4 regions of the Streptomyces hypolithicus genome follow, and region 4 is predicted to be linked to each of the others. Evidence: riboswitches for the same ligand, from Rfam matches in the RefSeq annotation. Region 4 holds a riboswitch; each other region holds the start of a gene.
The links. Region 4 has a riboswitch for cyclic di-AMP ahead of ACU6WZ_RS15405 (M23 family metallopeptidase). Riboswitches for the same ligand answer to the same signal wherever they lie in the genome.
Positions count from the first base shown of each region.

Region 1: linked by a shared signal. The riboswitch ahead of ACU6WZ_RS10400 (C40 family peptidase) and the one ahead of ACU6WZ_RS15405 (M23 family metallopeptidase) in region 4 are both predicted to bind cyclic di-AMP.
Region 2: linked by a shared signal. The riboswitch ahead of ACU6WZ_RS01295 (M23 family metallopeptidase) and the one ahead of ACU6WZ_RS15405 (M23 family metallopeptidase) in region 4 are both predicted to bind cyclic di-AMP.
Region 3: linked by a shared signal. The riboswitch ahead of ACU6WZ_RS04855 (M23 family metallopeptidase) and the one ahead of ACU6WZ_RS15405 (M23 family metallopeptidase) in region 4 are both predicted to bind cyclic di-AMP.

Region 1 covers NZ_CM128811.1:2,256,242-2,259,439, reverse strand. Annotated here, with positions in the region: gene ACU6WZ_RS10410 (C40 family peptidase) at 1-124, opposite strand, end outside; gene ACU6WZ_RS10405 (hypothetical protein) at 453-575, shown strand; gene ACU6WZ_RS10400 (C40 family peptidase) at 584-1,819, opposite strand; cyclic di-AMP (ydaO/yuaA leader) riboswitch at 1,827-1,988, opposite strand; gene pcrA (DNA helicase PcrA) at 2,324-3,198, shown strand, end outside.
Region 2 covers NZ_CM128811.1:249,959-253,156, reverse strand. Annotated here, with positions in the region: gene ACU6WZ_RS01305 (aspartate aminotransferase family protein) at 1-112, shown strand, start outside; gene ACU6WZ_RS01300 (tyrosine-protein phosphatase) at 214-1,035, opposite strand; cyclic di-AMP (ydaO/yuaA leader) riboswitch at 1,451-1,619, shown strand; gene ACU6WZ_RS01295 (M23 family metallopeptidase) at 1,624-2,598, shown strand; gene ACU6WZ_RS01290 (SGNH/GDSL hydrolase family protein) at 2,792-3,198, shown strand, end outside.
Region 3 covers NZ_CM128811.1:1,046,881-1,050,078, reverse strand. Annotated here, with positions in the region: gene ACU6WZ_RS04860 (M16 family metallopeptidase) at 1-1,370, shown strand, start outside; cyclic di-AMP (ydaO/yuaA leader) riboswitch at 1,600-1,770, shown strand; gene ACU6WZ_RS04855 (M23 family metallopeptidase) at 1,784-2,641, shown strand; gene ACU6WZ_RS04850 (GntR family transcriptional regulator) at 2,838-3,198, shown strand, end outside.
Region 4 covers NZ_CM128811.1:3,246,850-3,250,047, forward strand. Annotated here, with positions in the region: gene ACU6WZ_RS15400 (DUF2332 domain-containing protein) at 1-1,029, opposite strand, end outside; cyclic di-AMP (ydaO/yuaA leader) riboswitch at 1,277-1,422, shown strand; gene ACU6WZ_RS15405 (M23 family metallopeptidase) at 1,434-2,540, shown strand; partial or broken gene ACU6WZ_RS15410 (aldo/keto reductase) at 2,703-3,198, shown strand, end outside.

The DNA of each region.
Region 1 (3,198 bases), 990 kb from region 4:
GTTCCGCGTGCGCGCCGCCGTCGAACGCCGTGGCGCTCGCGGCTCCGGCGAGCGCGAGGGTGGCGGCGGTGCGGCCGGTGCCGCCGCCCAGCATGCGCTGCTTGGGCCTTCGGTGCGTGGCCACGAGGGCGTCCACGTCCTTCCGTCCTGTACGTCGGCCGCGTCGCAGTCCGGCGGCGGACCGCACGGGGGGCGGCCCGCCGCCGGATTCCCGGCGGTGGCGGCCGACTGCTGCTCCGGGGAGGGGCGGCGGTGGGGAGTCGGTCACCTGGGGGAGGACGCTAAACCTGCGCGTCACGGGGCCGAGTGGGAATGACCGACAGTGGCAGAAATAGGTGCTTCTGTGATCGCCGATGAGAGGCGAAGCCGCGCCGGAATGCAGCATTCCGCTCTTCCGTGACCGATGCGGCGGAGCAACCGGAACCACCGGAACCAGACGGGCAGAGCCTGCTATGGCCGGGCTGGCCGGGCTGGCCGGGCTGGCCGGGCTGGCCGGGCTGGGACGGGCTTCGGGTCGAGCGCCGAAGCCGCCCGCCACGGCGGTGCGTGAGCGGGCGGCCGCACAGGTCGCGTAGCGCGGGCGCTACGCGGGGCGGACGCTACCGTAGATCGGCATGTAGTAGATCGACTCCTCGCGGACGTTCGCGCCGGGCTTCGGCGCGTGGATCATCTTGCCGCCGCCGATGTATATGCCGACGTGGCTGATGTCGTCGTAGAAGAAGACCAGGTCACCCGGCTTGAGGTCGTCGGTCGGGACGCGGCTGCCGACCTTCACCTGGTCCCAGGTGGTGCGCGGGAGACTGACGCCGGCGGCCTTCCAGGCGCCCTGGGTCAGGCCGGAGCAGTCGTACGAGCTGGGCCCCGCCGCGCCCCAGACGTACGGCTTGCCGATCTGTGCGCGGGCGAAGGCGAGCACCTTCTCGGCCTTGGCGGAGTATGCGTCACCGGAGCCGAGGCCGGCGCCGGAGCCGGAGCCCGGGTCCGGGGTGGTGGCGGGGGGCTTTCCGGTTCCGGGGGTGGTGCCCGGGGCGGAGGGGGTCGGTTCGTCTTGCCGGGCCTCTTCCTCCCGCTGTTGCTCCTGCTCCTGCTGCGTGCGCTGCCGCTCGGCTTCCGCCTCGGCTTCCGCCTTCGCCTTGGCTTCGGCCTTCCGCTTGGCCTCCGCCTCCCGCTCCTTCTCCAGCGCCGCCAGCCGTGCCTTCTCCTCGGCGGTCAGCCGGGACAGCAGCCCACGCGCCTCGCCGAGCTTGCGCTGGACATCCTGCTTGGACGCCTTGAGGGAGGACTGCGACTCGGTCAGCTTCTCCAGGCCGCGCGTCGCCTCGGCCCGCTTCTTCGACGCCTCGGCCTGCCGCGTCTCGAAGTCGCGGACGTCCGTCTGCTGACGCTCGGTCATCCGATCCATCAGCCGGTTCTGGTCGAAGTACGCCTGCGGGCTGTCCGCGAGCAGCAGCGCGGCGGTCGGGGTGACCGACCCCGACCGGTACTGCGCCGCCGCGTAGTTGCCGAGCTTGCGCCGGGCCTCGTTCAGCCTCTCGGTGCGCTGCGCGACCGCGTCGAGCAGTCCCTCCACCGACTTCCGCTGCTGCTCGGTGGCTTCCTTCGCCTGGTTGTACTTCTGGGTGGCGGTGCCGGCCTGGCGGTAGAGGTCGTCGACCTTCTTCTGTACTTCCTCGACGGTCGGCTTGGGTGCGGCGGGCGCGGCCGGTGCCGCGCCGGCGCTCTGGGCGAGCAGGCCGACGGACGCGAGCGCCGCGGTCGTGACCCCGAGGGCGGGAGCGGTGGTGCGTACCCGGGTACGCGGCTTGCGATGCGAGGCCAAGGCCGGCATCTCCTTCCGTGGACCGCCTACCGGGTTAGCTGTCGGGTTCGGGCGGAACGGAAGGTGCCCTACGGTCCTTGGGACAGCGGACCGATTCACCCCAGGTGGTGCGCGTGGGTCCCCGGTTCCGAACTGCCCGTGGGCAGGCCGGATTCGGCGTGGGCCGCCCGGTCCGGCGCCGTTCGCCGGTTGGGGTACGAGCCGCCCGAGTGGGAACGCTAGCCAACTCCGTTGGCCGCTGGGAAGCCTGATGGCCGATATGCCCGATACATTTTCGTGACCTTTGCCGAAGAGGTTTACCGCTTCACTAATGCGACCTGCCGGGCGGCCGAACGGCCTCCCGCCGAGAGGTGCGAAGTGGCCAAGGTCACAGGTGGGGGTGAGGGGCGGGCCGGCGCGGAAGCGGCGTACTGGGTCCGCGTGGCGGCCGGGCGCCCGTACGACCGCGGGAAGACGGCAATCCGGGGCCGGCCTGTCGGTGGTCCCGCCTAAGCTTGGTAGACGATGAGCAGCCTCTTTGACGACAGCTTCCTGACCGATCTCCAGCCCGCCGAGGCAGCGGCCCCGCCGCCCCCCGAGGACCACGCCCCGGAGGAGGTTCCGCACGACCTCTTCGGCGGTGTCTTCGACGGCCCCCCGCCGCCCAGGGACGCGTACTACCGGGACGGCGCCCCGCGTCCCGCCGTGGACGCCGCCGCGCTGCTCGACGGGCTCAACGCCGAACAGCGCCAGGCCGTCGTGCACTCGGGCTCGCCTCTGCTCATCGTGGCCGGCGCGGGCTCCGGCAAGACCAGGGTGCTGACCCACCGGATCGCGTACCTGCTGGCCAAGCGGGGGGTGCACCCCGGCCAGATCCTCGCGATCACCTTCACCAACAAGGCCGCCGGCGAGATGAAGGAGCGCGTCGAGGAACTCGTCGGACCGCGTGCGGCCGCCATGTGGGTCTCCACCTTCCACAGTGCGTGCGTGCGGATCCTGCGCCGCGAGTCGAAGAAGCTCGGCTTCACGTCGTCGTTCTCGATCTACGACGCCGCCGACTCCAAGCGTCTGATGGCGCTCGTCTGCCGTGACCTGGACCTCGACCCGAAGCGCTTCCCGCCGAAGGCGTTCAGCGCCAAGGTCTCGAACCTGAAGAACGAGCTGATAGACGAAGAGACCTTCGCCGGCCAGGCGGCCGACGGCTTCGAGAAAACCCTGGCCCAGGCGTACGGGCTGTACCAGGCGCGGCTGCGCGAGGCCAACGCCCTGGACTTCGACGACATCATCATGACCACGGTGCACCTGCTCCAGGCGTTCCCGGATGTCGCCGAGCACTACCGGATGCGTTTTCGCCACGTCATGGTCGACGAGTACCAGGACACCAACCACGCTCAGTACAC
Region 2 (3,198 bases), 3.0 Mb from region 4:
GGACCGCTTCGTCCGCGCCTTCACCGCCGTGATGGACGACGCGCACAGCGGCGGCGGACTGATGTGGGACTTCGGCAGGACGCTCGTCAAGCAGGCGGTCGCCAACCGGTAGGCGGGCCGGAGGTGGGCGGCCCGGCCCAGCAGGCGAGGTAGGGGCAGCCCGCCCGGCCCCCGCGGCCGGGCCCTCAGCTCTCGTCGCTCAGCTCTCGTCGCTCAGCTCTCGTCGCTCGGGACGAGCAGCCGGGTCCGCAGCTGCTCGCGGGTCTCGGCGCTGAGCCCCAGTCCTTCCGCGAGGTACCGCGTGGTGGAGCCCCATACCTCCTGGACGGTCTCGAAGGCGGCGTTCAGGTACTCCGCGCGGGCGTCGAACAGCGGCCTCAGCAGCTCCATGACCTCGGGAGTCATTCCGGCCGGGGAGCTGTCGCTGCGGCTCACCCGGTAGCGGCGGCTCGGGTCGTTCGACTTGAGGTAGTCGGCCTCGATGGCGTCACGCTCGACGCCGACAGCCAGCAGGGCCACCGCTATCGACAGGCCCGCTCGGTCCTTGCCCGCCGCGCAGTGCATCAGGGCGGGCACGCTGTCCTCGGCGAGCGCCTGCAGCACTTGGCTGTGCTCGGCCGTGCGCTCCTTGATGATCACGCGGTACGTCTGCGCCATCCGGTCCGCGGCCTTGCCGTCGGACAGGATCTCGCGCAGCTCGTCGAGGTTCCCGTCCCGGACCATCTTCCAGAACACCGCGCCGTCGGCAGGGTCGGTCAGCGGCAGGTTCACGTTGCGCACACCCGGCAGCTCGATGTCCGGGCCCTCCAGCTTCTGGTCCGCCTCGTTGCGGAAATCGAAGATCGTATGAAGACCGAGGGAGCCGAGAAACGCCGCATCGGCCGCCGTCGCGTGTGCGAGGTGACCGCTGCGGAAAAGGACACCGGAGCGCACCCGGCGCCCGTCCACGGTCGGCAGGCCGCCCACATCACGGAAGTTGCGCACTGCGGCAAGCTCGGGCGCTGCCGACGGGACCTGCGGCACCTGCTGTGACACGTGGGCTCCTGTGAGTCTGCCGTCGGCGCTGCTCGCCGACTTCGGCGAGTTTCGACGATACGACACCGTGGCCGTGGCGATCATCGCCGCTGGCCAGGCGCTTCAGGCGTATCTGACAGTTGGGGCGAATCGGGTCATATCACCGTAACGCCCGTTGTGTGCAAGGGAGGTGACGGAGGGGCGGGCGGGCCGCTGGTGAGCAGGATCTCATTCGTGACCGTGCGTGGCGAAGATCCGGATACAAATGCCTTTCCGCAGGCGGGGGGAGAAGATCCGTAATCCACGGAGTGTGACGGCAATTCCCTCGCGAATTCCCCTCGCTCAACGGCTGGGCGAATGAGCTCGCTTGTACGGGGAAGGCCGGTCGGCTTACGGTCACGGTCAATCCGGGCGGACCGCCTAATCCTGCCGCCGCCCGGAATCCGAACCTACTCACGTGTGGCAGGAGCGGGGGAACCAGGTAAGTACGCCGGCATTCGGAAGTTTTTGGTCCGGACCGGCTCGGGGTGAAGCCGCGCATCAGCGCGGCCGGGCATCTCCAGCCCGAACCCGACAGCTCACCTCGTAGGCGCCGGAGAGGAATACCCCATGCCCGCAAAGGGTAAGCACCGCCGCCAGAGGCCGAACTCGATCACCCGCGGATTTATCGCCGCAGGCACGGGCGGAGCGGCTCTCGCACTTCCGTTCATGACCGTGACCGGCGCGAACGCCGCGGAGAAGGCCGCCCCGGCCTCCGCGTCCGCCGCGTCCTTCGGCAAGGCGGCCCCCGCGGCCGCCGCCGAGAAGGCCGCCGCGAAGAAGGCCGGCACCAAGACCTACTCCGTGGTCTCCGGCGACTATCTGTCGAAGATCGCCGAAGAGCAGGACGTGCGTGGCGGCTGGCACAAGCTCTACAAGGACAACCGTGTGGTCGTCGGCGGCAACCCCGAGCTGATCCTGCCCGGCATGAAGCTGACCATCGGCGCGAAGGCGTCCGGCTCCGCGCCGCAGGCGCCCGCGAAGCCCGCCCAGCCGTCGAAGTCCGAGAAGTCGTCGCAGCCGTCGCAGCCCTCGAAGTCCTCGGCCAAGGACTCCGCGCCCGCGCCGGCCAAGGACGAGGCCAAGGCGCCCGCCGCCAACAGCGCCTCCAACGCGGCCGCTTCCGGCCAGAGCAACGGATCCGGCTTCACCGCTCCGGTCGACGCGGGCGTCTCCACGCCGTACCGCGCCTCCGGCGGCAGCTGGTCCAGCGGCTACCACACGGGCGTCGACTTCACCGCCTCCAGTGGCACCCCGGTCAAGGCCGTGGCCACCGGCACCGTCGTCTCCGCCGGCTGGAGCGGCTCGTACGGCAACGAGGTCGTCATCAAGCACGACGACGGCCGCTACTCGCAGTACGCCCACCTCTCCTCGCTGTCCGTCTCCTCCGGCCAGAGCGTCGGAGGCGGCACCCAGATAGGCCTCTCCGGCAGCACCGGCAACTCCACCGGCCCGCACCTGCACTTCGAGATCCGGACCGGCCCGAGCTACGGCTCGGACGTCGACCCGCTGGCCTACCTGCGCGGCAACGGCGTCTCCATCTGACGCTCGCCCCGCGACGGCTCCATGCCCGTACGCCCCTTCTCTGCCGCTCACCCCCAGGCGGCAGGAAAGGGGCCTACGTGCGTTCAAAGGCGTATTCCGGGTTGGCCGAACCTGACCCGTGTCGTATCTCACGCTGCGTCACCCCCTCCCTACGGTGGCGTAGGTCACGTCCGCCGGTGAAGGATGTGCCGACGTGGCAGACGATTCGCGATCATTCAGAGCAGGCGCCATCGGGTCGTACGCGGCGATCGGTGACAGCTTCACCGAAGGCGTCGGCGACCCCGGGCCCGGCGGTACGTTCATCGGCTGGGCGGACCGGTTGGCCGTACTCCTCGACGACCGCGTCCCCGAGCACACCTTCCGCTACGCCAACCTCGCGGTCCGCGGCCGCCTCCTCGACCAGATCGTGGCGGAGCAGGTCCCGCGGGCGCGGCAGCTCGCCCCCGATCTGGTGAGCTTCTGCGCCGGCGGGAACGACATCATCCGGCCAGGCAGTGACCCCGACGACGTAGCCGAGCGCTTCGAGACAGCGGTCGCTGAGCTCACCGAGGCCGTCGGCACCGTCATGGTGACCACGGGCTTCGACACTCGGGACGTTCC
Region 3 (3,198 bases), 2.2 Mb from region 4:
CGCAGCCGCAGGCCGGCACCCCGACGCCGTGGGCCTTCCCGGCCCCCGAGCGCGGCTCGCTGCCCAACGGCCTGACCGTGCTGCGCTGTCACCGCCCCGGCCAGCAGGTGGTGGCCGTCGAGATCTTCCTCGCCGCGCCCCTGGAGGCCGAGCCCGAAGGCCTCGACGGCGTCGCCACCATCATGTCGCGGGCCTTCTCCGAGGGCACCGACAAGCACTCCGCCGAGGAGTTCGCCGCTGAACTGGAGCGCTGCGGCGCCACCCTCGACGCGTACGCCGACCATCCGGGCGTGCGGGTCTCCCTGGAGGTCCCCGTCTCCCGGCTGCCCAAGGCGCTCGGGCTGCTCGCCGACGCCCTGCGCGCCCCCGCCTTCGCCGACGGCGAGGTCGACCGGCTGGTGCACAACCGCCTCGACGAGATCCCGCACGAGACGGCCAACCCGTCCCGGCGGGCTGCCAAGCAGCTCTCCAAGGAGCTCTTCCCGGCCACCTCGCGCATGTCGCGGCCGCGCCAGGGCACCGAGGAGACGGTGGCTCGTATCGACTCCGCGGCCGTGAAGGGCTTCTACGCGGCGCACGTGCGCCCCGCGACCGCCACCGCCGTGGTCGTCGGCGACCTTGAGGGCACCGACCTGGACGCCGTCCTGGCCGACACCCTGGGTGCCTGGAAGGGCGACACGGCCGAGGCGCGTCCCGTACCTCCCGTGACGGCCGACGACTCTGGCCGTGTGGTCATCGTGGACCGTCCCGGCGCGGTGCAGACGCAGCTGCTCATCGGCCGGGTCGGCCCGGACCGGCACGACCGTGTCTGGCCGGCCCAGGTGCTCGGCACGTACTGCCTGGGCGGCACGCTCACCTCCCGCCTGGACCGGGTCCTGCGCGAGGAGAAGGGCTATACCTACGGCGTGCGCGCCTTCGGCCAGGTGCTGCGCTCCACCTCCCCTTCCTCCCCAGAGGGGGCGGCAGGCGCCGCGATGCTCGCGATCAGCGGCTCGGTCGACACCGAGTCGACCGGACCGGCCCTCGAAGACCTGTGGACGGTTCTGCGCACTCTGGCAGCCGGCGGCCTCACGGACGCCGAGCGCGATGTCGCCGTGCAGAACCTGGTGGGGGTGGCGCCGCTCAAGTACGAGACGGCTGCCGCCGTCGCCGGCACGCTCGCCGACCAGGTCGAGCAGCACCTGCCCGACGACTTCCAGGCCCAGCTGTACGCCCGCCTCGCCGACACGGGCACCGTGGAGGCCACCGCGGCGGTCGTCAGCGCCTTCCCCGAGGACCACCTGGTCGCGGTCCTCGTCGGGGACGCGTCGCAGATCGAGGAGCCCGTCAGGGCGCTCGGTATCGGCGACGTGACGGTGGTCACCGGCTGACTGGCCGACCGGCCGGTCAGGCTGCACACATCCCGCAAAGCGGGAGAAAGGAGGACCCCGGGGCCCATCGGGTCGCCGGGGTCCTTCCCGTATGTCCCCTTTGTTGTGGAGGCTGCCCGTCTGACCTGTGGGGTGCGTTACAAAGCCTCGTGTCTATTTGGTGATTGAAAGATGATCCGTTTAGCGTCTGTCCGGCTGTCCGTCAGCAGTGAGCCGTATCCGCGGCACCGGGCAGCCATCGCCGAGTCCCCGTCAGGCGCGAGCCTGGGGAGCCGGGGACCCGTGCAGTCCCTGGGGTGAATCGGACGTCCTGCGTGCGTACGTACTACGCAGGGGGTCCGTAGGAGACCTTCCTGCTCCGAACCCGTCAGCTAACCCGGTAGGCGAGAAGGAAGGAAAGGATCAGCCACTTCATGGCGTTCACCCGTGCCACCGGGAAGCACCGTCGTCCCAGCCGCCTGACGCGCACGAGCGCGAACATCGCGGGTGTCGCGGCCCTCACCACGACCGGCGTCATCGGCGGCCTCGCCGCGCCTGCTCTCGCCACCCCCACCGACGTCAGCGCCGAGGCGGCGCACTCGGTCGAGGACACCGGACTGACCCAGGCCATCGTCATCGGCGACTCCCTCGCCGACCAGATAGGCGCCCAGGCCGCGGCCCAGCAGCAGGCCGCCGACAAGGCGGAGGCCGAGCGCAAGGCCGAGGCGAAGCGCAAGGTGGAAGCGAAGCGCAAGGTGGAAGCGAAGCGCAAGGCCGAGGCGAAGGCCGCTGCGCAGGCGAAGAAGGAGCGCGAGGAGCGCGAGGAGCGCGAGGAGCGTGCCGCGGATGAGCGCGCGGCCCGCGCCGCCGAGCGCGAGCGCCTGGGCGGCTACACCCTCCCGGTGGCCGGCTCGGCGGTGACCACCGGCTACAAGTCCGGCGGCTCGCTCTGGTCATCCGGCAGCCACTCCGGCGTCGACTTCCGCGCCGCCTCGGGGAGTTCCGTCGTCTCCGTGGGCGCGGGCACCGTCGTCGAGGCCGGCTGGGGAGGGGCGTACGGCAACAACGTCGTCATCAAGATGAACGACGGCACCTACACGCAGTACGGCCACCTGTCGTCCATCGGTGTCTCCGTCGGCCAGGCCGTCACCAGTGGCCAGCAGATTGGCCTCTCGGGCTCGACCGGCAACTCCACCGGACCGCATCTGCACTTCGAGGCCCGCACCTCCGCCGAGTACGGCTCCGACCTGGACCCCACGGCCTACCTGCGCGGCCACGGCGTGAACGTCTGACGCATCGGCAGCACCTCTGCCACGAAGGCCCCGGCTCTCCTCTCTCCGGATGTGGATCGAGCCGGGGTCTTTCGGCGTGTCCGGAAGCCGACCGGGAATTCCCGCACGCCGTCGGAATTTCGGCACCCTTGCAATAGAGTCACCGCACAGGCTTCGATCGACCGCGTTTCGCGGGGATCAGTGCGGAGGTTCGGTCATGCGTATTCCCGCGCAATCGGTGTGCACGGCGATCCGTGACGACATCGTCTCCGGTGTCTTCGAGCGCGGAAGCAGGCTCACCGAGGAACTGCTGGCGCGTCGGTACGGTGTCTCGCGCGTCCCCGTGCGCGAGGCCCTGCGCACGCTGGAGTCCGAGGGGTTCGTCACCACCCGCCGACACGCGGGCGCCTGCGTGGCCGAGCCGACCGAGCGGGAGGCAGCCGACCTGCTGGAGATCCGTGCGCTGCTGGAGCCGCTGGGCGCGGCCCGCGCCGCCCAGCGCCGTACCGAGGCACACCTCAAGGTGCTCCGCGGCCTGGTCAGGCTCGGTCAGGACCGGGCCCGCCGGGGCGAGGGCG
Region 4 (3,198 bases):
AGGGGTCGGCCCAGGGGTAGGGCCAGCGGTCGGGCCAGCGGTCGGGCCAGGGGTCGGCTCAGCGGTCGGGCCGAACCAGTGCAGGCTCTGGCCGTGCGGAGCGGTGTAGGCGACGGCGCTCTCGTTGAGGGAGAGCGTGAGCAGGTGCTCGTCGTCGGGTGCGGGGGCGTCCAGCCAGGGCAGCACGGTGTAGTGCTCGTTGGAGATCCAGTGGCATGGCAGGGCGCGGACGACGGCCGCGAACTCCTCGCGGCGGGCGAGCGGCAGGTAGGTCAGTACGGCCGTGTGGAAGACGACGAGGGTGGCGCCCACCGGTGCCTCGGCGACCAGCTCCGGAAGTTCGTCGACGAGGTCCCCGCGGACGATACGGGGGCGGGGCGCCGTACGTACCGCTTCGATGGCGCCGAGCTGTTGGCGGGGCCGCTCGCTCTGGCCCGGCCAGATCAGTGACTGGAGCCAGCGGACGTCGTCCTCGTCGGTGGGGTCAAGGGGGTTGAGGTCGATGCCCGCGCGCCAGGCGATGCGGGGGAGCGCGGCGGGTACGGGCGCGGGGCCCTGCGTACGGCAGTCGAAGGTGACTGGGGACGAGCCGAGGACGGGGCCGCCGTCGTAACGGTAGGCGTAGCGGTCCGGGTGCAGGCACAGGCCGGCCGAGGCGCCGACCTCGATGAGTGCGAGGGGTTGGGGGAGCGAGGCGAGGAGGGGGAGCAGGGTCGCGCAGCGCGCGGGCTCGTTGGTCTGGGTGAAGCGCTCCAGCATCACCGCGCGTACGTCGTCCCAGTGGGCCAGGGTCCACGCGCGGAACGGTTCCCACTGCTCGTACGGTCCGCCGAGGTGGCGGACGGCGCCGAGGAGGAGATTGGGCTGCTGCTTGTTGCCCGGCGGGAGGGCGGCGACGAGGGCGCAGAGGTCCTCGTCCTCGCTGATACGGGCGGTTAGTTCGGCGTACACGGGGGAGACGCCCCGCGCCTGCTGCTCGGAGAACTCGCGGTAGCGACGGGCCACGGACTGCGTGCTGTTGACCACCATGGAGGAGAATTTATCGCTCGCGACACTGGGTAGTCGGCCTGATCGCTTTTGATAATAATTGACGAACCGTCAAGAAACGCATGTTTCCTGAGTGATGATCAAGTCGTCCCGGTGTGAGCTATTCTGTGCGTATTTGTTCGGGCCAATGGCGGTAACGATCAGTCGGAGCGGCTTGGAATCCGGCCCCCGCGTCTATTAACGTTCGATAACGCAGCGCGGTTGTCCCAGTCGTCGCCAGAGACGACACCGTGCGCACGCGCCGAATTCCGCAAGGGAACCGGGGAACCAATCCTTGGGGTGAATCGGGCTGCTTCGCGTCAGCGAAGAGGCCCGTAGGAGACCTTCCTGCTCCGAACCCGTCAGCTAACCCGGTAGGCGAGAAGGAAGGAAAGGAGCACGCCTCCGTGGCGTCCAACAGCCCTGCCCCCACCACCACCCTGCCCCCCTTCGGGGCGGCGAACCACACCGAGAACTTCGGTGGCGGCGAGGGGACGTGGGAAGAATGGAATCCCACTGAGGAGTCCATACGGCCCGTACGCGGCCGGCACCGGGTGGCCAAGCAGCGCGGCGGAATCGGCCGCAGCTCCACCGTGCTGGGCGTCGGCGTCATCGCCGCGGTCGGCGCGGGCGGCATAGCCACCGCGCAGGACAAGCCGGCCATCTCGATCTCGATGCCCGACGCGATATCCGACTCACTGCCCGACGCCAAGTCCCTTCCCGGCGTCGGCTCTTTCATGTCCGACGACCATGCCGACGCAGGCTCCGGCGCCCCGGCGGGCTCCGGGGGCGAAGCCGTCTTCGCTGCGGCCCCTCTCACCACGGCGGGTGTCACCACCGCCGACGCGCAGCAGGGCACCACCGACGCGGGCGAGGCACTGCGCGCCCGCATCCTCCAGCAGGCCGAGCAGCAGCAGGACGCAGCCGACGCCCAGGTCAAGGAGGCCGCCGAGAAGGAGGCCTCCGAGAAGGCCGCGGCCGAGGCCCGGAAGCAGCAGAGCGCGGCCGAGGCCGAGGCGGCCGAGAAGAAGCGCGAGGCCGAGGAGAGGAAGCGCGAGGCGGCGGCCGAGGCCAAGCGCAAGGCGGAGGAGGAGCGGCTCGCCAAGCTCGCCGCCAGTTACTCCCTGCCCACCTCGTCGTACACGCTCACCTCGACCTACGGCCAGTCCGGCTCGATGTGGTCGTCGGGCCAGCACACCGGCCTGGACTTCGCAGCTCCGACCGGTACGCCGGCCAAGGCGGTGCACAGCGGAACCATCAAGTCGGCAGGCTGGTCGGGTTCGTACGGCTACCGCGTCGTGCTCGAACTCGAGGACGGCACCGAGGTCTGGTACGCGCACCTCTCCTCGATGACGGTGTCCGCCGGCCAGACCGTCGGTACGGGCGAGACCATCGGACGTGTGGGCGCCACCGGCAATGTGACGGGCCCGCACCTGCACCTCGAAGTGCACACGGCCGACGGCTCCGGCATCGACCCGGCGGCGTGGCTGCGCGACAAGGGCCTCTCCGTCTGACAGCCAATCCCCCGGCCCCCCTGGCCCTGCTCCCTATGGCCCCCTGGCCCCCTGGCCCCTCTGGTCTCCCCAGTCCCCGGCAGCCCTGGCGCTCACCCCCCGACGCCAGGGCTGCCGGTCTTTCGCGGAATAGCCGGCGCCTGCCGCGGGGTTGACGACCCCATGACTTCTCTCCGCAAGCTGGGTACGTCCGATCTCGATGTCTTCCCGCTCGCCCTCGGCGGCAACGTCTTCGGCTGAACCGCCGACGAGGCGCAGTCCTTCGCCGTCCTCGACGCGTACGCCGCGGGAGGCGGCAACTTCGTCGACACCGCCGACTCCTACTCCGCCTGGGCCCCCGGCAACGAGGGCGCCGAGTCCGAGCGGATCATCGGCAAGTGGCTCGCCGCGCGCGGCAACCACTCCGAGATCGTCGTCGCCACCAAGGTCGGCGCCCACCCGTCGTACAAGGGGCTCTCCGCTACGAACATCAAGGCGGCCGCGGAGGAATCGTTGCGCCGACTGGGCACCGACCACATCGACCTGTACTACACGCACTTCGACGACACCGAGGTGCCGGTCGAGGAGATCATCACCGCCCTCGACCAACTGGTGAAGGACGGCAAGGTCCGTGCCATCGCCGCCTCCAACCTGAGCCCCGAGCGGCTGCAGGCCTCGC